Sinorhizobium sp. BG8: one gene and its partner. The protein of the gene in region 1 interacts with the protein of each later gene in a pairwise test. Links are inferred from orthologs where the notes say so. Each region holds a gene or a part of one and is shown in the gene's direction. Other genes may lie near its edges.

The links.
Region 2: the proteins of cheB (region 1) and F3Y30_RS00300 interact in binary tests that used the Escherichia coli proteins (3 or more experiments, as listed by UniProt). The link is inferred for Sinorhizobium sp. BG8 from one-to-one orthologs.

What each region holds. Positions count from the first base shown.
Region 1 is NZ_CP044011.1:1,361,151-1,372,055, forward strand. Bases 5,139-8,138 are described here. They hold cheB (chemotaxis response regulator protein-glutamate methylesterase), read left to right. Parts: upstream 5,139-6,116; coding sequence 6,117-7,160; downstream 7,161-8,138. Other genes in these bases: F3Y30_RS06320 (chemotaxis protein CheW), read left to right, coding at 5,139-5,215; cheR (protein-glutamate O-methyltransferase CheR), read left to right, coding at 5,212-6,120; F3Y30_RS06335 (response regulator), read left to right, coding at 7,160-7,549; cheD (chemoreceptor glutamine deamidase CheD), read left to right, coding at 7,546-8,100. In the rest of the region: F3Y30_RS06300 (globin-coupled sensor protein), read left to right, coding at 18-1,622; F3Y30_RS06305 (STAS domain-containing protein), read left to right, coding at 1,753-2,052; chemotaxis response regulator CheY1, read left to right, coding at 2,049-2,414; more of F3Y30_RS06320, read left to right, coding at 4,751-5,138; F3Y30_RS06345 (hypothetical protein), read left to right, coding at 8,143-8,535; flagellar basal-body MS-ring/collar protein FliF, read left to right, coding at 8,816-10,498; F3Y30_RS06355 (autoinducer binding domain-containing protein), read left to right, coding at 10,810-10,905. UniProt on the Escherichia coli protein: Involved in chemotaxis. Part of a chemotaxis signal transduction system that modulates chemotaxis in response to various stimuli.
Region 2 is NZ_CP044011.1:58,586-69,490, reverse strand. The notes cover bases 5,531-8,530. They hold F3Y30_RS00300 (chemotaxis protein CheA), read left to right. Parts: upstream 5,531-6,016; coding sequence 6,017-8,044; downstream 8,045-8,530. Other genes in these bases: F3Y30_RS00295 (chemotaxis protein CheW), read left to right, coding at 8,041-8,530; F3Y30_RS00310 (hypothetical protein), read left to right, coding at 5,531-5,656. Outside these bases: F3Y30_RS00335 (ABC transporter substrate-binding protein), read left to right, coding at 1-264; F3Y30_RS00330 (ABC transporter permease), read left to right, coding at 335-1,492; F3Y30_RS00325 (ABC transporter ATP-binding protein), read left to right, coding at 1,489-2,427; F3Y30_RS00320 (ABC transporter permease), read left to right, coding at 2,424-3,167; F3Y30_RS00315 (chemotaxis protein), read right to left, coding at 3,197-4,936; more of F3Y30_RS00310, read left to right, coding at 5,327-5,530; more of F3Y30_RS00295, read left to right, coding at 8,531-8,556; F3Y30_RS00290 (methyl-accepting chemotaxis protein), read left to right, coding at 8,572-10,272. UniProt on the Escherichia coli protein: Involved in the transmission of sensory signals from the chemoreceptors to the flagellar motors. CheA is autophosphorylated; it can transfer its phosphate group to either CheB or CheY.

The sequences.
Region 1 (10,905 bases):
CGCGTGGGGACAATTCGGTGCAGGAATCGCCGGCAGATCAGGCTCGAACGGCACAGGCAACCAGCCTGCGTGACCGCTTGAGATTTGCCGGCCTGGAGCCAGCCCAGGGCGAAATGCTGCGGAACCACCGTCAGCAGCTCGAACGCCATGTCGAAATCGCGCTGCGCGACCTCTTCCAACGTTTTCAGACGTTCCCCGACGCGGCCCGCTACTTCCAGAGCGAGCGTCAGGTCGATCGCCTGCACGATCTTCATTCCTCCCATTGGGGCGTGCTGACCGACGCCCGCTTCGACAGCCTCTATGCCGAGCGTGTCAAGGTTCTCTCTGATGTCGAGAGCCAGATGAGCCTCGATCCACGCTGGCGGCTTTCGGGCCAGGCGATCGTGATGGAGCATGTCATCAACGGCCTGATCGAGGAATATTGGCCGAAATCCCTGCTCCCCGGGGCCGCAAAGGGACGGCGCAAGGAACTTTCCGACCTGCTGACCGCCTTTATCCGCACTGCGATGGTGGACGCGGAGATCGCCGTCTCGCTGCGGTTCAACGAACAGCGTCACCAGCATCACCGCGCACTGGCAGAGCAGCGCAAGGGCGACGTCTCGCGACTGGACGACGTTTTCGGCGATGTCATCCGCAGTCTGTCGCGCCTCGATCTCACCGCTCGCGTGTCAGGCGAAATGCCCGATGACTGGCAGGACCTCGCCGGTGCGCTTAACGGCGCACTCGAGGATTTCCGCACCCAACTCACCCAGGCGACCGAAAAATCCGCGGCCTCGGATGCGCTGGTCGCCGCCGTATCGCGCGATGCGAATGCTTTCGCTACCCAGTCACGGGAGCGCTCCTTGAGCCTCGCCGAGACCGCCGCGCGGCTGGGGGACATCGTGACGAGCGTCAAGACGACACTCGACGAGACCCGCCGCCTCGAAACGGCCGTCCAGGACACCCGCCAGTCGGCAGAACGCAGCGGCGCCATCGTTGGCGAGGCGATCTCGGCAATGGCCGACATAGAGGCCTCTGCCGAGAAGATCGGCCAGATCATCGGTGTCATCGACGAGATCGCCTTCCAGACCAATCTCCTTGCGCTCAATGCCGGTATCGAGGCAGCCAGGGCAGGGGATAGCGGCCGCGGCTTCGCGGTCGTGGCTCAGGAGGTGCGAGCACTCGCCCAGCGCTCCGCCGATGCGGCGCGCGAGATCAAGCAGCTCGTGAACGGAACAAAGACCCAGGTGGAAGCCGGCGTCGATCGGGTCAACCGCACGCAGGACGCGATCGCAAGCATCGTGCGCCAGGTGGCGGGCATCAACGACGCTGTCTGCTCGATTGCGCGCGATAGCGACGAGGGTTCCACGGGATTGGTCGCGGTCGCAGCCGATCTCGGCAATATCGGAAGGCTGGTCGAGACCGACGCGCAGGTCGCGGCACGCACTGCCAATGCCGGCGCCGACCTCCATACCGTCATCCTCGAACTCGGCGAGACCGTGCGCGCCTTTCATGTGCAGCACCACGCTGCGGCAGCCCCTCAGCGTCGCGCGGCGGTGGCGCAATCCGCCACGGCAGCGATGCCAATCACCTACGTCGACGATGAGCAGCGCGCTACGCGGGCGATCGGATACGGAGCGTGACCATGTTCAAACGCCAACCCCGACACTGGTTCTCTACCGATCGCAGCAGGCTTTTTGGCCATGAGCCGTCGCAGGTCGAACCGCAGACATACGCACTGAACGCCGACAAACGCAGACAAGGAGCGAAATGATGGCGAGCAAGAAAGCCGCTCAGAAGACCTTGAGCCTTGCCCCGGTGCTGGACCTCAACGAGGCGACAGCACTCCATGAAAAGCTCATGGGGCTGAGGGGCAGCAATCTCGTAATCGACGCTTCGGCGGTCGAGCGCGTCGGCGCCCTGTGCGCCCAGGTGCTCATGGCCGGTGCGAAGAGCTGGGAGCGCGACAAGCACTCCTTCACCATCGGCAAAGTGTCCGAACCCTTTATGAAAACGATGCAGCTTATCGGCATGAACGTCGACCACATGCTGTCAAAGGAGAGTCAGCAATGAAGAAAAAGGTGCTTACCGTGGATGATTCACGGACCATCCGGAACATGCTTCTGGTGACGCTGAACAACGCCGGGTTCGAGACGATCCAGGCCGAGGACGGCATCGAAGGCCTTGAGGTTCTCGAGAACGCCAATCCGGATGTCATCGTCACCGACATCAACATGCCCCGCCTCGACGGCTTCGGCTTCATCGAAGGGGTTCGCCGCAACGAGAAGTACCGTGCGATCCCGATCCTCGTCCTGACGACCGAAAGCGACGCGGAAAAGAAGAACCGTGCCCGCCAGGCCGGCGCAACCGGCTGGATCGTCAAGCCATTTGACCCCACCAAACTGATCGATGCAATCGAGCGCGTAACCGCCTAATTCGAGGGCTCCTCCTGATGGATATGAACGAAATCAAAGAGATCTTTTTCCAGGAGTGCGAAGAGCAGCTCGCGGAACTGGAATCCGGTCTCTTGAAGCTGAACGACGGTGACCGCGACCCGGAAACGGTGAATGCCGTTTTCCGCGCGGTGCATTCCATCAAGGGGGCGCCGGGGCTTTCGGCCTCGATGATCTCGTCTCCTTCGCACACGTGTTTGAGACGACTCTCGATTGCGTTCGATCCAACAAGCTCGAACCGAACCAGGATGTCCTCAAGGTCATGCTGAAGTCGGCGGACGTCCTTGCGGACCTCACCAACGCTGCCCGCGATGGCGGAAGTGTGGACGAGGCACGCAGCAAGGCGCTGATCCGGGAACTCGAGGCACTGGCAAAGGGCGAAATGCCGGCTGCTTCCTCCGATGCACCGGCGCCCGCTCCCAAGGCGGCCGCGCCGGCCCCGGTTGCGCCCCCGCCGGTCAACGACGAGGGCTTCCAGCCAATCCCGTTCTCCTTCGATGATTTCGTACCGGAGGAAAAGCCGGTCGAGCCTTATGTCCCTGCCTGCGAAATCCGCTTCCGTCCCAAGCGGGAGCTCTATGCCAAGGGCAACGAGGCGACGCTGCTGCTGCGCGATCTCTCCCGCCTTGGTGAGATGACCATCAACTGCGACATGTCGGCTCTGCCGGTGCTCGAGGAAATGAACCCCGAGGAAGCCTATCTCTCCTGGAAGATTTCCGTGAAGTCGGAAAAGGGCGAGGACGGTGTCCGGTCGGTCTTCGAATTTGCCGAGTGGGACTGCGATCTCGAGATCCAGACCATCGAAGAAGACGCAGAGGTCGCCGCGGACGACGACGAAGCGCCGATGCAGGTCGTTCCCTTCGACCTGTCGATCCTCGACGAAGAGCCGGCGATCGCGCCTGCATCGGAAGATGAAGGCAATGCCGCGCCGGTCGCAAGCGACGTGTCCGTAGCCGTCGCCGCCGCTGAGACAGCGACCAACGTGATGCAGATGGCGGGCGGCGCGAACCGTGCCGCTGCTGCTGAAAGCGCGAAGACCGAGCGGGCCGCCGCCGCGGCCGCGGCCGCTGCCCAGAACAATGCCAACGCCAATGCCGCGGCTGCCGCCGCGCCGACCATCCGCGTCGATCTCGACCGCGTCGACCGCCTGATCAACCTCGTGGGCGAGCTCGTTATCAACCAGGCCATGCTTTCCCAGAGCGTGATCGAAAATGACACCAACGGTGTTTCCTCGATCAACATGGGTCTTGAAGAGCTGCAGCAGCTGACGCGCGAGATCCAGGACAGCGTGATGGCAATCCGCGCGCAGCCGGTGAAGCCTGTCTTCCAGCGCATGTCGCGTATCGTTCGCGAAATCGCGGACACCACGGGTAAGTCCGTTCGCCTGATCACCGAGGGTGAAAACACGGAAGTCGACAAGACGGTTATCGACAAGCTTGCCGAACCGCTGACCCACATGATCCGCAACGCGGTCGACCACGGCCTCGAAACGCCCGAGAAGCGTGCCGCGGTCGGCAAGAACCCGGAAGGCACGGTGCGGCTTACGGCGAAGCATCGGTCGGGCCGTATCGTCATCGAACTTGCCGACGACGGCGCCGGTATCAATCGCGAAAAGGTCCGCCGTAAGGCGATCGACAACGACCTGATCGCCGCAGACGCAAACTTGTCCGACGAGGAGATCGACAACCTGATCTTCCACGCCGGCTTCTCGACGGCGGACAAGATCTCCGACATTTCGGGCCGCGGCGTCGGCATGGACGTGGTCAAGCGGTCGATCCAGGCCCTCGGGGGCCGCATCACGATCTCCTCCAAGCCGGGGCAGGGCTCCGTCTTCACGATGAGCCTTCCGCTGACGCTCGCCGTTCTCGACGGCATGGTCGTGACAGTTGCCGGCCAGACCCTGGTCGTGCCGCTGACGGCAATCGTAGAAACGCTGCAGCCCGAGGCTTCCGCGATCCACTCCTTCGGCGCCTCGCAGCGGCTGATTTCGATCCGCAACAGCTTCTGCCCGCTCGTCGACGTCGGCCGCATCCTGAACTTCCGCCAGAGCCAGGCCAATCCCATCGAAGGCGTTGCGCTTCTGGTCGAATCGGAGGGTGGCGGTCAGCGCGCCCTGATGGTCGACGCGATCCAGGGTCAGCGCCAGGTTGTCATCAAGAGCCTGGAAGCCAACTACACGCATGTTCCGGGCATCGCCGCGGCGACCATCCTTGGCGATGGCCGCGTAGCGCTCATTCTCGACGTCGACGCGGTTGTTGCCGCGTCGCGCGGACAGTCCCTGAAACAAGAAGTCTCACTCGCGGCAGCCGGATAAGGAAATGACAAACGCGGTCAAGAACCTGGTGGACGGACGGAGGCTCATCGCCTTCCGCATCGAAGATCAGGAATTCTCTGTAAACATCATGGCGGTGCGGGAGATCCGCGGGTGGAGCCCCGCGACCCCCATGCCTCATGCGCCACCTTACGTTCTCGGTGTCATCAACCTGCGTGGCGCCGTGCTGCCGATCATCGACCTGGCGCTGCGTTTCGGGCTGAAACCGGCGGAGCCGACGATCCGGCACGTCATCATCGTGGCGCAGGTGAATTCGAAGACCGTCGGCCTGCTCGTCGACGCGGTTTCCGACATCCTGACGGTAACGGATGACAACATCCAGCCGACGCCGGATATCGCCAACGATGCGGAGAAGAACTATGCGCGCGGCATTCTCGCCATCGAAGGCCGCATGATCTGCATGATCGAACTCGATGCCCTTTTCCCGCACTTCGAAAGCGAAGCCGCATGACGTTTGCCAGTGCCATTGACACGAGACAGTCGCCGGACGAATGCCTTGCCAGCGGTGAATATCCGTTGACGCGGAGGGACCTGTCCGAGATTGCTGCGATGATTTATGCGGACGCAGGGATCTATCTCAACGAATCCAAGGCGTCGCTGGTCTATTCGCGGCTGTCGAAGCACATCCGGAACCTCGGCCTGAAGGGGTTCCGCGAATACTGCACGTTGGTCGCCTCGCCCGCCGGAGCGGCCGAGCGCCGGGAAATGCTCTCCCACCTGACGACGAACTTCACGCGGTTCTTCCGCGAGAACCACCATTTCGAGCATCTGAAGACGGATGTGCTGCCGGACCTTCTCGCCCGTGCCCGCAACGGCGGACGGGTGCGTATCTGGTCTGCCGCCTGTTCGGATGGTCAGGAACCCTATTCGATCGCACTCACGGTGCTCTCGCTGATGCCGAACGCGGCCGACTACGATTTCCGTATCCTGGCGACGGACATCGATCCCAAGATACTCTCGCTGGCACGTGCCGGCGCATATGACGGCAACGCTCTCGAAACGGTGAGCCCCGCAATGCGCAAGCAGTTCTTCCGGGAAGTGGACGCCGGCGGCCGCCAGAAATGGCAGGTCGAGGACCGGGTGAAGAAGCTCATCACCTTCAACGAGCTCAACCTGATGGCACAGTGGCCATTCAAGGGACCGTTCGACGTCATCTTCTGCCGCAACGTGGTCATCTATTTCGACGAGCCGACGCAGATGAAGATCTGGTCCCGCTTTGCCGGCATGCTCGGCGACAATGGCCACCTCTACATCGGTCACTCGGAACGTGTGTCGGGTGAAGCGAAGTCGCTGTTCGACAATATCGGCATCACCACCTATCGGTACACCGGCAAGTCCGGCGGGAGGCGCGCATGACGGCAGCAGCACGTGTTCTTGTCGTCGATGACTCCGCGACGATGCGGGGCCTGATCACGGCCGTCCTCAATGCCGATCCGGGTGTCGAAGTGGTGGGCCAGGCCGGCGACGCCATGGAGGCACGAAACGCCATCAAGCAGCTCAATCCCGATGTCGTCACGCTCGACATCGAGATGCCGAACATGAACGGGCTCGAGTTTCTCGACAAGATCATGCGGCTGCGGCCCATGCCGGTCATCATGGTCTCGACGCTCACCCATCGGGGTGCAGAGGCCTCGCTGATGGCGCTCGAAATCGGCGCGTTCGACTGTGTCGGCAAACCGCAGCCGGGCGATCCGAGGCCCTTCGGCGATCTGGCGGAGAAGGTCAAGGCTGCAGCCCGCTCGCAGCGCCGCGCCGTCACCGCCGCCGCCCAGCCGGTCACCAACACGGCGGTCGGCAGCTTCCGTCCGGGTCGTCGGATCGTAGCCATCGGTGCCTCCACCGGTGGGGTCGAGGCCCTGATTGCCGTCCTTCAGAAGTTTCCGGTCAACTGCCCGCCTACGGTCATCACGCAGCACATGCCGCCGACGTTCACGAAGAGCTTCGCGGAGCGCCTGAACAGGCTCTGCGCGCCCGTGGTCGAGGAAGCGACGGACGGCGCGCGGCTCGAAATCGGCAAGATCTATCTGGCGCCGGGTGGTGACAGGCATCTGCAGATCGCCAACGCGATGGCGCCGTGCTGCCGGCTGCTCGACAGGGATCCCGTCAACGGGCACCGCCCGTCGGTCGACGTATTGTTCGATTCGGTTGCGGAACTCGCCGGCCGCAACGCCGTCGGCGTAATCTTGACCGGCATGGGCCGTGACGGCGCGGCCGGTCTCTTGAAAATGCGTCATGCAGGGGCGCGGACCATCGGTCAGAACGAAAAAACCTGCATCGTTTATGGAATGCCGAGAGTGGCTTTCGAACTTGGTGCCGTAGAGCACCAATTTCCGCTCGCGTCCATCGGGGAGGAAATCTTGAAGATCACTGCGGCCCGGAAGGAAGGGAGCGAATAATGTCTATCGCTGAAAAAATCAAAGTACTCATCGTTGACGACCAGGTGACGAGCCGGTTGCTGCTGGGAGATGCCCTGCAGCAGCTCGGTTTCAAGCAGATCACTGCGGCCGGTGACGGCGAGCAGGGCATGAAGATCATGGCCCAGCAGCCGCATCACCTCGTCATCTCCGACTTCAACATGCCGAAGATGGACGGCCTGGTGTTTCTCCAGAACGTCCGCGCGAACCCGGCGACCAAGAAGGCGGCGTTCATCATCCTGACGGCACAGGGCGACCGCGCGCTGGTCCAGAAGGCGGCAGCGCTCGGCGCCAACAACGTTCTCGCGAAGCCGTTTACCATCGACAAGATGAAAGCGGCCATCGAAGCCGTATTCGGATCGCTGAAATGATAGCAGAAGCGGGTGCACGCCGTGTCCACGTGATACAGGGCGAATACAAGGTCGTGAACGATCCAGAGGTGGTTTTGACCACGATCCTTGGCTCCTGTGTCGCAGCATGCATGCGTGACCCAGTTGCCGGGGTGGGCGGGATGAATCACTTCCTTCTTCCCGGATCCGTCGATGCGCTGGCAGCCGGTGGCGATGCGACCCGTTACGGGGTGCATCTCATGGAGCTCCTGATCAACGGTCTGCTGAAACAGGGCGCCCGCCGTGACCGGCTGGAGGCCAAGATCTTCGGCGGCGCCAAGACGATCGCCCGCTTCTCGAACGTTGGGGAACAGAACGCGCGCTTTGCACGGCAGTTCCTGATGGACGAGGGCATCCAGATCGTCGGTGAAAGCACGGGCGGCGAGCATGGACGCAAGCTGGAATACTGGCCTTCCTCCGGAAGAGCGCGCCAATATGCGCTGACCGGTGTGGAGACGCAGAAGACGGTCGCTCTGGAGCAGCGTCCGGCGCCGGTCGTCAAGCCGGTCGACAACGGAATCGAATTCTTCTGATCAGCCTGCATCCGCAGGCTGAAGCATCGCATAGAGGGTACCATGGAAGTCGAGTATTTGAGTGGAACGTCTGCCGTGGAGGAAGCCCTTCCTGACGTGTTGATGCGGATTGTCTCGGAGCTTCACGACGTCGCCTATCTTATCGAGCGGATCGAACCGCAGCTGAACCACCTTCATGGCGCGGCAGGTGCGGATTCGGCAGAGCGGATCATGGTTCTGCAGGGGATCGATCTCGCCGTGCAGAAGACGCGTGGCCTTGCCGAGTTCATTGACACGATCACCGCCAGCATCCCCGGGGACTGGATGGTGGACCTGACGACTGCGCTAAGCCTCGTCAAGCTTGCTGAAATGCAGAAGGCACTGAGCAACGGTGCCCTTCGCCATGGCCATTCGCAGCCGCTTTCCAAGGCGGCGGGAGATTTCGAGGCCTTCTGACCTCGTTCGAATCAACGGTTTCTTCCCTCGAAAGTCATCGCGGCGCCCCATCGGGCGCCGCCTGCGTTTCAGGCGTTTCGCGGCGCCGAAACAACGAAACGCTCGCGCAAGTTTCGTTCTCTAGTTTCCGCAGCGGGTCTGGTGGATCCGCGTTGTCCGTGGTTGGCAGTCTTGAGGACAAGGCTTCGTCCGGCCCGGGGCGTTTTGAAATTGCGTTTGGTTTCCGGCTTTGGCAGGCCGTTTTAAGGAAATTGGACGCGCAAGTTCGTGCGGGAACAGAATGAATCTGTTGGAACAGCTGAAGAATGTCTTCAACAACCTGGCATCATTGGGCCAGGCCAAAATCGCGATGCTCGCGGGTGCGGGTATCGTATCGATCGGACTGGTGCTGGCGGCCGGGCTTTACGTCAACAAGCCGTCCTATGAGACCCTGTATGTCGGTCTCGAGACCTCCGATCTCAACCGAATCAGCACTGCGCTCGCAGAAGCGAACATGGATTTCCAGACCGGGTCGGATGGTGCCAGCATTCAGGTGCCGGTCGGGCAAACGGGCAAGGCCCGCTTGTTCCTGGCCGAGCGCGGACTGCCCAGCTCCTCCAATTCCGGCTACGAACTCTTCGACAAGGTCGGCTCCCTCGGCCTCACCTCGTTCATGCAGGAAGTAACGCGCGTTCGGGCTCTCGAAGGCGAAATCGCACGAACGATCCAGGAGATCAGCGGCGTATCCGCCGCCCGCGTCCACATCGTCATGCCGGACCGCGGCAATTTCCGAAAGGCCGAACAGAAGCCCACCGCCTCGGTCATGATTCGCGCCGGCGCCACTTCCGGCCGCCAGGCCGCCGCTTCGATCCGTCACCTCGTTGCCGCCTCCGTTCCCGGCCTCAACGTGGAGGACGTTACGATCCTCGACTCCTCGGGCCAGTTGCTCGCCTCCGGCGACGACGCGCAGAATGGCGACCTCAACCGGTCGCTGAACATCGTCCAGCAGGTCCAGGGCGAAGTCGAGAACAACATCGAGAAGGCGCTCGCTCCCTTCCTCGGCATGGACAACTTCCGTGCCAGCGTCATGGCGACACTCAACACGGACCAGCAGCAGACGCAGGAAACCGTGTTCGACCCGGAATCCCGCGTCGAGCGTTCAGTGCGGGTGACCAAGGAGAGCCAGAAGTCGAATCAGCAGACCCTTCAGAAGCCGGCCACCGTCGAGCAGAACATTCCGCAGGGCGGACCGGAAGGCGGGACAGGCCCGCAGTCCAGCGACGAAGCCGACAAGAAGGAAGAGCAGACCAACTACGAAATCAACAGCAAGACCGTTGCGACTGTCCGCAGCAGCTACAAGGTTGAGAAACTCTCGGTCGCCGTCGTCGTCAACAACGGTCGCATCGCCGCGATGGTGGGCGAGCCTGCCGACCAGGCAAAGATCGACGCCTACATCGAGGAAATGAAGAAGATCGTGGCCTCTGCGGCCGGTCTCAGCCCCGATCGCGGCGACGTCGTCACCGTGACGGCAATGACCTTCCTCGACAACCAGCTTCTTGACGAGGCCGTGCCTAGCCCAGGCATCATGGAGACGCTGACACGCAATCTGGGTGGCATCATCAATGCGCTCGCCTTCGTTGCCGTCGCCTTCCTGGTCGTCTGGTTCGGTCTGCGCCCTGCAGTACGCACCATCAGCGGCGCCAGCGGTGCGGCCGCCCTCGAAAGCGACACTGCGGGTCTCGAACTGCCTGACTTCTCGCCCGCCGCCGGTGTCGCCGCTCCAGGTGCCACCCTCATGGATGGCTTCGGCGCGGACTTCGGCTTCGACAGCACCGACGACCTGCTCAGTGCCGACGATGGCGACGGCGCCTTCAATCGCCGCGTCAAGGAAGGACCCGAGCGCCGTCTCGCACGGATGGTCGAGATCAGCGAAGAGCGCGCTGCCAAGATCCTCCGCAAGTGGGCGATTGAAGAGGCGGCCTAGTCGGCAACCAGAGCGGCAAAGCAAGTCTTTTTCCACAGTGCAATCCCGCCATGGCGGCGGGATTTCTCGATCCGGAGCGTGAATCCTCTGGATTTTCCAAAAGCGATCAATATGTTGAGAGATGAGGGATCGATGGATCTCGGGTGTGCAACTGCTCTTTATCGCGTAATGCGTGCACTACCCCATCGACCTCGCTCTATGATGGCATTGCAGTGGCGGCCCCGCTCTTCGTGGAACGGACGGGAATCCAAACTGTTTTGCTAGGTTGCGATCATGATGACGCAATGTTCCAAAGTGCCGGGGGCGCGAAGATGGATCTCGTGTTGGCGGGGCTTGGTCCCCTGTCGTTTTTTGCCGGGCGTCAGAAGAGCAGTGTATGCTCTATTCTGAACCGTTGCCGTGGAGAG
Region 2 (10,905 bases), 1.3 Mb from region 1 along the record:
TATGGCACTGACGGCGGCATTGCCCCCTCGGGGCTCGTCGTGCTCGAGGATGACAAGGCGGTGCAGCCCGTCTATCAGCCGACGCCCGTGATCCGCGAGGACGTGCTGAAGGCCCATCCTGAGATAGAGACCCTGCTGAAGCCCGTATTCGAGAAGCTCGATCTTGTCACCTTGCAGGAGCTGAACGGCCGCGTCCAGGTTGGCGGGGAACCGGCCAAGGCGGTTGCAGAGGACTTCCTGAAGAAGAACGGGTTCCTGAAGTAGCGACAGCCCGCGGCCGGTCCTTGCGGGACGGCCGCGTCGATATTCATCGCGTCAGAACGCCGGATCGTGCATGGCCGCCCAAATCGACAAGCTTGGTGTCATCGTCGCGGCGCTCATCGGCTATGCTGTCTCCGTCGCGCCCTTCGCCACCTCCCGCGCGAACCGGATCGTGCCCGGCGAGGCAAAGTCTATCCTTGCGGCCCTGCCTGCCGGATCCGGCGTTGCGCTTGTCGCACTCCTCCTCGTCGTGGCGCTCCTCGCGCTTGCACGGACGCCGGTTACAATCCGGCTCGTGGCGAGCCTTGGCGGGCTGCTGGCGCTGGCGGCAGCGATCGGCTTCAGCGCACGCTTCCTGACACCGCCGGACAACGCCTATGCCCGCGTCGCGCCGGCCTCCGGGTTCTGGTTGCTGGTCTTTGCATTGAGCCTGCTGACAACCGACGCGATCGCGCGGCTGAAGCCCCGTCCGTTCTTTCGCGTGGCCCTGCTCGCCGCCGCCGCCGCTGCCGTCGTCGTCATCCTGAAGCTCGGGATGTGGGACGGCCTCTCGATCATGAAGGAGTACGGCAGCCGCGCCGACACATTCTGGAACGAGGCCCGTCGCCATGTGGTCCTGGCGATCGGATCCCTGGCGGCCGCCGCCGTGGTCGGATTGCCGCTCGGCATCCTGTGCCACCGCATCCCGCATCTGCGCGCAGGCGTCCTCAACGTGCTCAACATCATCCAGACAATCCCCTCGATCGCTCTCTTCGGCCTCCTGATCGCACCGCTCGGCTGGATCTCCGTCCATGTGCCCGGTGCCGCGGCGATCGGCATTCGAGGCATCGGCGTCGCCCCGGCATTCGTGGCGCTCTTCCTCTATTCTCTGCTGCCTATGGTGGCCAATACCGTCGTCGGTCTCGCCGGCGTGCCGCGCGAGGCGAACGAGGCGGCGCGCGGCATCGGCATGACCGACTGGCAGAGGCTCGTCGGGGTGGAGCTCCCGCTCGCCCTTCCGGTCATTCTCACTGGCGTGCGAATCGTGCTCGTGCAGAACATCGGACTTGCCACCATCGCGGCGCTTATCGGCGGCGGCGGCTTCGGCGTCTTCGTATTCCAGGGAATCGGTCAGACCGCGATGGATCTGGTGCTGCTCGGAGCGGTGCCTACGGTCGCGCTCGCATTTGCGGCGGCCATCTGTCTCGACGCGATGACAGACCTGACGGCCAATTACGGACGGGTTGAATGATAGAGATCGAGAACGTTACCAAGCGCTACGAAGACACGCCCGTGGTCAAGAACGTGTCGCTGACGATCGAGCCGCACACGGTGACGGTTGTTGTCGGGACGTCCGGTTCCGGCAAGACGACGCTGCTGCGCATGATCAACCGGCTCGTCGAGGCGACCTCCGGCAGCATCCGCCTCGACGGAGTGGACAACCGCTCGATACCCGGGCACGAACTGCGCCGGCGGATCGGATACGCGATACAGGGCCATGGTCTTTTCCCGCATCGCACGGTCGCCGAGAACATCGCGACGGTTCCCGTCCTGCTTGGCTGGGACAGGGCAAGGACCGACGCGAAGGTCGCCGAGCTTCTGACGCTTTTCCAGCTCGAGCCCGAGACCTTCGGCCCGCGCTATCCGCACGAGCTTTCGGGCGGCCAGCAACAGCGTGTCGGCGTGGCCCGCGCGCTTGCGGCCGAACCGAATGTGCTGCTGATGGACGAGCCGTTCGGGGCTCTTGACCCGATCATCCGCAGTAAGGCGCAGGGCGACCTGCTGGCGATCCAGAAGCACTTCGGTACGACAATCGTTCTCGTCACCCATGACATGGACGAGGCGTTTCACCTGGCGGACAAGATTGCCGTGATGGATGCGGGCGAGGTTCTGCAATATGCGCGCCCGTCCGATATGCTGGTCGCTCCGGCAACGCCCTTCGTGGAATCGCTGATCGGTGCCAGCGAGCGGCCTTTCCGGCTCCTCTCCATCGAGACGGCCGGTGCCGCCGTCGAGCCGGGCAATGCGGATGGCGAGCCGATACCCGACACGCTGAGCCAGCGGGACGCTCTTTCCAGGCTGCTCTGGACCGGCAGCGATGCCCTGCCCGTTGCGGCGAGCGATGGCGCGATCCTGGGGCGCGTGACGCTCGAGGGGCTGGCCAGACGGGCGGCGCAGGCGAAATGACGCGGTGGATTGCCAATCTCGCCCGGCTCGCGGTGATCGCGATACTCGTCGCGTTTCTCTTGCAGCCTGCGCTTTTCGAACCGCTGCTGAAGCCGCTGGTGCAGCAAAACGCGCCCGCGATCTACAATCAGGGGAGCCTTCTTTCGTTGACGCTCTCGCATCTCGGTACGGTGTTCATCGCAACCGCGGCGGCGACGGTGGTGGCTCTGACGCTTGCCATTCTGGTCACGCGGCCGTTCGGCGCCGAGTTCCTTCCGCTGTCGCGGAGCATCGTCAACATCGGCCAGACCTTCCCGCCGGTCGCCGTGCTCGCGCTCGCCGTGCCCGCCGTGGGTTTCGGTGAGAAGCCCACGCTCATCGCGCTGTTCCTGTACGGCCTGCTGCCGATCTTCGAGAATTCCATGACCGGATTGACCACGCTTCCTCCCGCCGTCATGGAGGCGGCGCGTGGGACGGGCATGACCGGCTGGCAGCGGCTTTCCAAGGTGGAATTGCCGCTGGCGCTGCCCGTGGTGCTCGCCGGTATCAGGCTATCCGCCGTCATCAGCCTCGCGACGGCGACCATCGGATCGACGGTGGCGGCCAAGACGCTTGGCGAGGTGATCATCGCCGGCCTGCAATCCAATAACCTCGCCTTCGTCCTCCAGGGAGGGCTGATCGTGGCGATGCTGGCCGTCCTCATCTATGACGGGCTCTCGGCGCTCGAGCGTCATCTCGCGCGCCGGACCGGCATGGCCTGAGCAGCGTTCCAAGACCTGGGGACGTCGCTTTAGAACAGGGCGTCGTCGAACAGCTCATCGTCCGATTGTGCCGCGCTCGGCGACGGTTCCGCGCTGACGGTCGTTCCGAATATGCGCGCATGGATCTCCCGTTCGGAGACCATCGTGTAGACCTTGGCGATCTTGCCGCCGACTTCCGCAAGCGGTGCATCCAGGCCGTCGAGGGACGGCAGGGTGGGGCCGGCCAGTTCCGCGGCCTCCGCGGCGCAGCCGGAAAGCACATCGCCGAGCTCGGCCTTGTAGTCGAGCTTCGCCATGGATGCCGTCACCTTGGTCGCGACATCCTGGCTACAGGCATTGAGGCGTGCCATGTCGTCCTCCATCTTGCTGCCGACGCCGCTTATGCTGGTAAGAGCGAGCTCGAGCCTGTTGTCGAGCGTGTCTCCGGGGGGATTGTCCGTGCGCGTCTCCCCGAGCTTGGCGACATCGGCCTCCAGTCCCTGGAGTTCCTCGAGGATTCCTTGTGCGGTCTCGTCGAGCCTGGATGAAAAGGCGCGCAATTCGGCCGTCACCACATTGATGGCGCGACCCTCCTCGCCGAGCTTGCTGCAGCGCAGGTTCGTGTTCAGCGCCATGTACTGGATGTCGGTCCGCACGAGCTTGATCGTCTCGATGCCCTTGAGCAGCTCGCGCACGGTGGCGATCGTGGCAAGACTCAACTCGTTCGAGGCGGTGGCTGCCTTCTCGATGTCGCGGACGATCCCGCGGGCAGCGCCGATATCGGTTTCCAGAACGCGCAGGGCGGCATCGGTTGCCTGCCCGTTCTTCGGCTGCATGTCGGCCTGAAGCGAAAGCAGCCCTGATATCTCTGAGTTGAAGCCGACAATGGTGCCGACGACCGTCGTGCATTCCCTGTCGAAGTCGGCGGCGATCTGTGTGAGCTGCTGGAAGACAAGATGGCGGACGGCCTGCGTGAGGCGTTCGCGGTCCGCATAGGAGAGTGCCTGGCCATCCGGCGAGCCGAGATATTCTGCGAGCAGGTCGAACGCGGATTGGCAATGCTCGATCCGCTGGCGGGTGATATCGCCGATCTGCATGGCGGACAGCGTGATGCCGACCTTGTTCTGCACCTTGCGCGCGACGACCTTCACCTTCTCCGCAACGTCTGAAAGATGCATCCGGTGGGCCATCAGGTCGCGAACGTTGCGCGAGAGGCTTTCGACGATGGCCGGAACCGATTGCTGGTAACCGTCGAGGGTTTCGCCGCCACGGCTGGAGGCGACGGAAAGCGTGCTGCCGAGAACGGTAATCTTTTCGGAGAGTTGATCGACCTGCGCGGTCCCGAACTGGATGCGCTCGAGGATCTCCTCGGCGAAGCTCGAGAAGTCCTGGATGCCGGCGCCGGTGATCTTGGCGGTGATCGCGAAGGTGCGCAGATAGCGCAGGGTCTCCTGCATGTCCGCCACATGAACGCCGAGCGATTTCTCGGTTTCGGCGACACTTGCAAGACGCAGCTGCCGTTTGCTTTCGAGCTCGGGCAGCGCCGATAGCTGGGCGACCGTCTCGGCAAGCTGGGACACGGTCGCTTCCGCCGTTTCCTTGTCGAGGGATCCGGCGAGATTGTCGAGCGCGGAGAGGAGGTTGTTCAGAATGTCGAGCACCGACAGAAGGATGCCGCCGCCATCGAGGAAACGCTGCTCGATCTGCGACCTCGCGCCTTCCAGGCGCAGCGCCAGTTCCGTTTCGTCCGAACGAACCCGGACCTGTGCAAGATTGGTTCTCCCAGCCACGATTTTCCCCGTATGCAAGCCACAACCCGGACAGATCTAAAAGCAACAAGGAAACGTCTCGTAAATGGGCTCCCCATCTGCCTTCCGCTGGGAGCGATTCGAGGCTGGTTGCGACCCTGCCGAGCGACAAAAGCGGCGGAAGAGAGGCGGAAATGTGCTCCTCAGTTCTCGTGAGTGAGAAATAATATTAGACATATTGGATGCGTCAGATTTTATGACATAAAATCAGATAGATAGTGCGCCTTCCTTACGTTGGGTGAGTTTTGCATGTCTTTTTGACGAAGTTTAATAAAGCTGGATGATTCCGAGTGTTGTTCACAATTCATTAAGTGTGACTTGAGAAGTTTTTCCCGCGAATTTACGCGTCTATCGAATGCTCCCGAGGCGGAAATGCAGTTAGATAATAGAAGTGTCGCCAGCTTCAAGTTGCCGGCGACCCTTACAATCCGTTCTATACTTGACGTGAAGGCGAATATTCTTTCACAAATCGACGAAAACAACGCGATATCGCTGGAATTTGAAGACGATACGCAAGTCGATCTCAGTTTCGTGCAGCTATTGGAAGCGGCGCGTACCTATTCACAACTTCGGGGGAAGACGCTGAATTTAGCCAAACCTGCCTCCGGTTCCCTGCTGGACGTTCTGAGGCGAGGCGGTTTCCTCGACAGCATCTCTCCCGACGCCTCGAAATTCTGGCTGCATCAGGAGACAGCACAATGACCGCCAAGATCTTGACCGTTGACGATTCCGCCAGCATCCGTCTGACCACCCGCGTGACGCTCACCAATGCGAGCTATGACGTGACCGAGGCCGTCGACGGCATGGATGGGCTTTCCAAGTTGAAGGCGGGACAGTTCGACCTGGTCGTCACCGACCTCAACATGCCGAACATGGACGGGCTGACGATGATCCGGGAGCTGCGCAAGCTTCCGGCGCACATGGGCGTTCCCGTCATCTTCCTCACCACGGAATCGGATGGCGAACTCAAGGCGCAGGCCAAGGCGGCAGGCGCGACGGGTTGGTTGACCAAACCCTTCGACCCGAGAACCTCGTCAAGGTCGTGCGCAAGGTTCTCGGCAGATGAGCAATCCGGACCCAATCTCGGTCTTCCGGACCGAAGCAGCAGAGCTTCTGGAGCAGATCGAGACAGGTCTGCTCGATCTTACGCACTCCCTGGACGACAAGGACCAGATCGACGCGGTCTTCCGCGGCCTTCACACGCTGAAGGGATCGGGGGCGATGTTCGGTTTCGACGCGCTCGCGGCCTTCACCCATCACTGCGAGACAGCCTTCGACCGCGTGCGCAAAGGTGACGTCCCCGCCACGCAACAGCTCGTTTCGGCGGTTCTTGCGGCACAGGACCACATGCGAGCGCTCCTGGAGACGCCGAACGGCGATCACGATGCCCGGAGCGCCGCCCTGCTTTCCGCCCTTCACAGCGCCGTCAATGGCGGGGCACCGGTCGCTGCCGCCCCCGTGGCGGCCGCGCCCGTGAAAAGCGAGGAAAAGCCAAAGGCCGGTGGTGCCAAAACCTGGCAGATCCGCTTCAGCCTGCCCGCGAATTCGATGGCGAACGGAACCAATCCGCTCGGGCTGCTCGACGAGATGCGCGACCTCGGCGATTGCCGGATCGTTGCAGATACTTCCGCTGTTCCCTCCTTCGACATGCTCAACCCGACCGACATCCATCTCGCGTGGGATGTCACGTTGACGACTGAGAAGCCGCGCTCCGATATCGAGGACGTGTTCATCTTCGTCATGGACGAGATGCAGCTCGAGATTTCCGAGGTCAACGCGGCGTCCGTCACGCCGGCCGAGGAGACGAAGCCCGCTACCACCGCAAGCGCGCCCGTGCCCGCGGTTGCCCAGGAGCGCGAGGCTCCGGCGCCCCAGAGCGATCCGAAAACCAGCAACAGCAATAACAACAACAAGGCCGCGGAGAACGTCCGCGTTCCGGCCGAGCGGCTCGACGAGATGATGGACCGCGTCGGCGAGCTGGTGATCGCGCAGTCGCGCCTCACGCAGCTGGCGGGAACCGCTGCCGATCTCGGACTGCGCTCGGTATCCGAAGAAATCGAGCGGCTCTCCGGCGAGCTGCGCGACACGATGATGGTGTTGCGCATGATGCCCGTCGCAAGCCTCTTCAGCCGCTTCCGTCGCCTCGTGCACGATCTGTCGCGCGAGACCGGCAAGGAGATCGAGCTGATCACCGAAGGCGAGACGACCGAGGTCGACAAGACGGTCATCGACCGGCTGGCCGACCCGCTGGTGCATCTCGTGCGCAACTCCATCGACCACGGGCTCGAGCAGCCGGATGAACGCGTCGCGGCCGGCAAGTCCCCGGTCGGGCAGGTGCTGCTCTCCGCCCGGCAGACCGGCGGCGAGGTCGTCATCACGATCAAGGACGACGGCCGAGGCATCAACCGCGAGAGGGTGAGGGCGAAGGCGGAGTCTTCCGGGATAATCCAGCCCGGCGCCACGCTCAGCGACCAGGAGCTGCTGCAACTCATCTTCCAGCCCGGCTTCTCGACCGCTCAGCAGATCACCAATCTCTCCGGGCGCGGCGTCGGCATGGATGTCGTCAAGAAGACCGTCGAGGCGCTACGCGGCGCGATCGACGTCGTCAGCCGGCCCGGCGAAGGATCCGAGATCTCGCTGCGCATTCCGCTGACGCTCGCCATCATCGACGGCCTGCTCGTGCGCGTCGGCGGCGGATGCTACGTCATTCCGCTTTCGGCGGTGGAGGAGTGCCTCGAACTTTCGCTCGAACAGGATCTGCGTTCGCGCGGCCGCAGCTTCATCTCGCTCCGGGATGCACTGGTTCCGTTCCTGAGGCTCCGCGAGCTCTTCGACACGGGAACGCCACCCGATCCGCATCAGAAGGTCGTCGTCATCTCGACGGGAGACGAGCGCGTGGGCCTCGTCGTCGACCAGATCATCGGCGACCACCAGACAGTCATCAAATCCATGTCCAAGCTGCATCACGACGTGGTGACCTTCTCCGGCGCCACCATTCTCGGTGACGGGGGAGTGGCCCTGATCCTCGATGTCGCGCACCTCGTGGCCGTGGGACAACAGCAGGAGGCGCAGTTGCGGGCAGCGGGATGAACACGGCAATTCGCAGACACGACGTCGAAAACCTCTGGAACGGAGAGGACGAGCTCTCCGTACTCACCTTCAACCTCAACGGCGAGACCTTCGCCATCGAGGCGAAATTCGTGCAGGAAATACTGGATCTCCTGCCGGAAACGCACGTCCCGGGCAGCAAGCCCTTCGTTGCGAGCGTGATCAACTTCCGCGGCAAGGTCATACCGCTCGCGGATATTCGCCTGGCCTTCGGCATGGAGGCGACCAAGACCACGATCGACAGCCGCATCGTCGTCATCGAGATGGATCTGGACGGCGAGGAGACGCTGATCGGCATCCGCACCGACAAGGTCTACGAGGTCACTTCACTTCCAAGGGTTGCCAGCGAGGCGCCACCGAGCGTCGGCATGCGCTGGCGGGCCGACTACATCAATTGCCTCGTCAAGCGCGGGGGCGAGTTCATTATCCTACCGAACCTCAAAGCCATTTTTTCGTCGCAACGCGATCGCTCGCAAACCGCCCCTTCGAACTAGGGGGAGGAGAACACCATGCGCCTTTCAATCAAGCTAAAGCTTTTCGTGGCCTTTGGCCTCATCGTGTCCATGTTGCTGGGAACAGCGATCTACGGGATCTACAGTCTCGGTGGACTGAATACGACGCTCGGTGACGTGCTCGCCGGCCCGGCGGCACGTCTCAAGTGGACGCAGCAATTGAACATCATGCAGCTCCAGCAGATCCGCCAACAGAAGAACATGCTGGCGGCGACGAGCCCTGCCGAGGCTAACAAGTACATCGAGACGAGCGATGCCGCCCGGGCTAGCTATGATGAAGATTTCAACGCAATCCAGGCAATCTCCACGGAAGCAGGCAAGGCTTACTGGAACAAGCTGGCCGGTCTCACCGCGGAATTCCGCAAGCAGGACGATCGTGTCCGCTCGCTGGTCCTGGCCGGCGACAATGCGGGTGCTGTGCGCGTCTCCACGGGCGATGCGCGAAAGGTTACCGGCGAGATCGACACGTTGCTCGACGAAGTCGTCAAGCTCGAAGATGGCCGCCTGACCGAGGCCGACGAATCCGCGGAAGCGCAGTATGCGGCGACCCGTTCGATCATGATCGGCGTTGCGGCAGTGGCCCTGCTTATTGCCGTTGCAGCCGCTACCTGGATCGTTCTCACCATCAACCGCGGTCTTCGTCGAGCCACGACGGCTGTCCAGAACGTTGCGGACGGCGATCTCACCAACTTTGCCGAGATCACCAACAAGGACGAGATCGGCGAACTGCTGTTGCACGTAAACACGATGATCGAACGTCTGCGCGGTGTCGTCGGAGACGCTCTCTCGGCCGCCGACAACGTTTCGGCCGGCAGCCAGGAACTTTCCGCGAGCTCCGAGCAGCTGTCGCAGGGTGCGACCGAGCAGGCGTCGTCCGCCGAAGAGGCCTCCGCCTCGATGGAAGAGATGGCGTCGAACATCAAGCAGAATGCCGACAACGCCGCCCAGACCGAGAAGATCGCCCGCCAGTCCGCCAAGGATGCCGAAGCCAGCGGCGAGGCCGTCGGCCGTGCCGTCGGCGCCATGCGCACGATCGCCGAGAAGATCTCGATCGTTCAGGAAATCGCCCGCCAGACCGACCTTCTCGCCCTCAACGCCGCTGTCGAGGCAGCGCGTGCCGGCGAGCATGGCAAGGGCTTCGCGGTCGTGGCTTCGGAAGTGCGCAAGCTTGCCGAACGCAGCCAGGCCGCCGCATCGGAAATCAGCGCTCTGTCGGGTGAAACCGTAACCGTCGCGACCGAAGCCGGCGAGATGCTGAACCGGCTGGTTCCGGACATCCGCAAGACCGCCGAGCTGGTCTCCGAGATCTCGGCCGCCTGCCGCGAGCAGGACATCGGCGCATCGCAGATCAACGAGGCGATCCAGCAGCTCGACAAGGTGACCCAGGTCAATGCCGGCTCGTCCGAGGAAATGTCCGGCACGTCGGAAGAACTCGCCGCACAGGCCGAGGAACTCCAGGCCTCCATCTCCTTCTTCCGCGTCGACAATACATCGAAGCGCGACAAGCAGGCTGGGCAAAGGACTGCTCCGCAGGCGGCAAGGGCGCCGGCTCCGGCCGCACCGGCCAAACGGCCCCAGCCGCAGCGCCGCCCGGACCACTCGGTGGCCGCGCAGCAGGCGCGCGCCAAGGGTTTCGCGCTGGACATGTCGATGGGTGGCCCGGATGCCGACGACGTGCATTTCAGGGAAAGCGCCTAAGGCGCAATGACGGGGCCGCATCCCGGGGCCCCGCAACCAATTCGGCTGGCGTGAGCAGGCGCCAGCCGCAACGAAAACTGCTCACAGAAGGGTGAATGTATCAGTCTTCTCGCAATTTTGGACACCGCCGCGATGTTGCCGTCGAACGTGTCCGCCGAACGTCTTGGAGAAGACCCCACATGCGATTCACGATAAAACTCAAACTGGCTCTGGCATTCGGAGTAACGATCCTGTTGCTCGTCGCGACCGCAGGTTACGGCATCTTCAGCCTCGGCAATCTCAACCAGGCCATCACCGATCTCATCTCGGGCCGGCAGCGCGCCTCGAAAGTGCTCAGCGACTGAACAACTTCCAGCTGCGCATCGCGCGTGCGCAGATGAACCTCGTCACGGCCGACACCCAGGACGAAATTAACCAGTACATCGATGCCGGCGATCGCAACCGGGTCAAGTTCTCGGAAATGCTGGCGGAACTCCAGCAAACTTCGACGAGCGACGAGGCACTGAAAAGCTGGGCGGAAGTCAAGGAACTCTCGGCAAAGCTCTTCTCCCTCGATGACCGGATTCGCTCGCTGGTGAGAAGCGGAAACGCCGCGGAAGGCGTGCGGATCGCCACGGGTGACGCCCGCAGCAT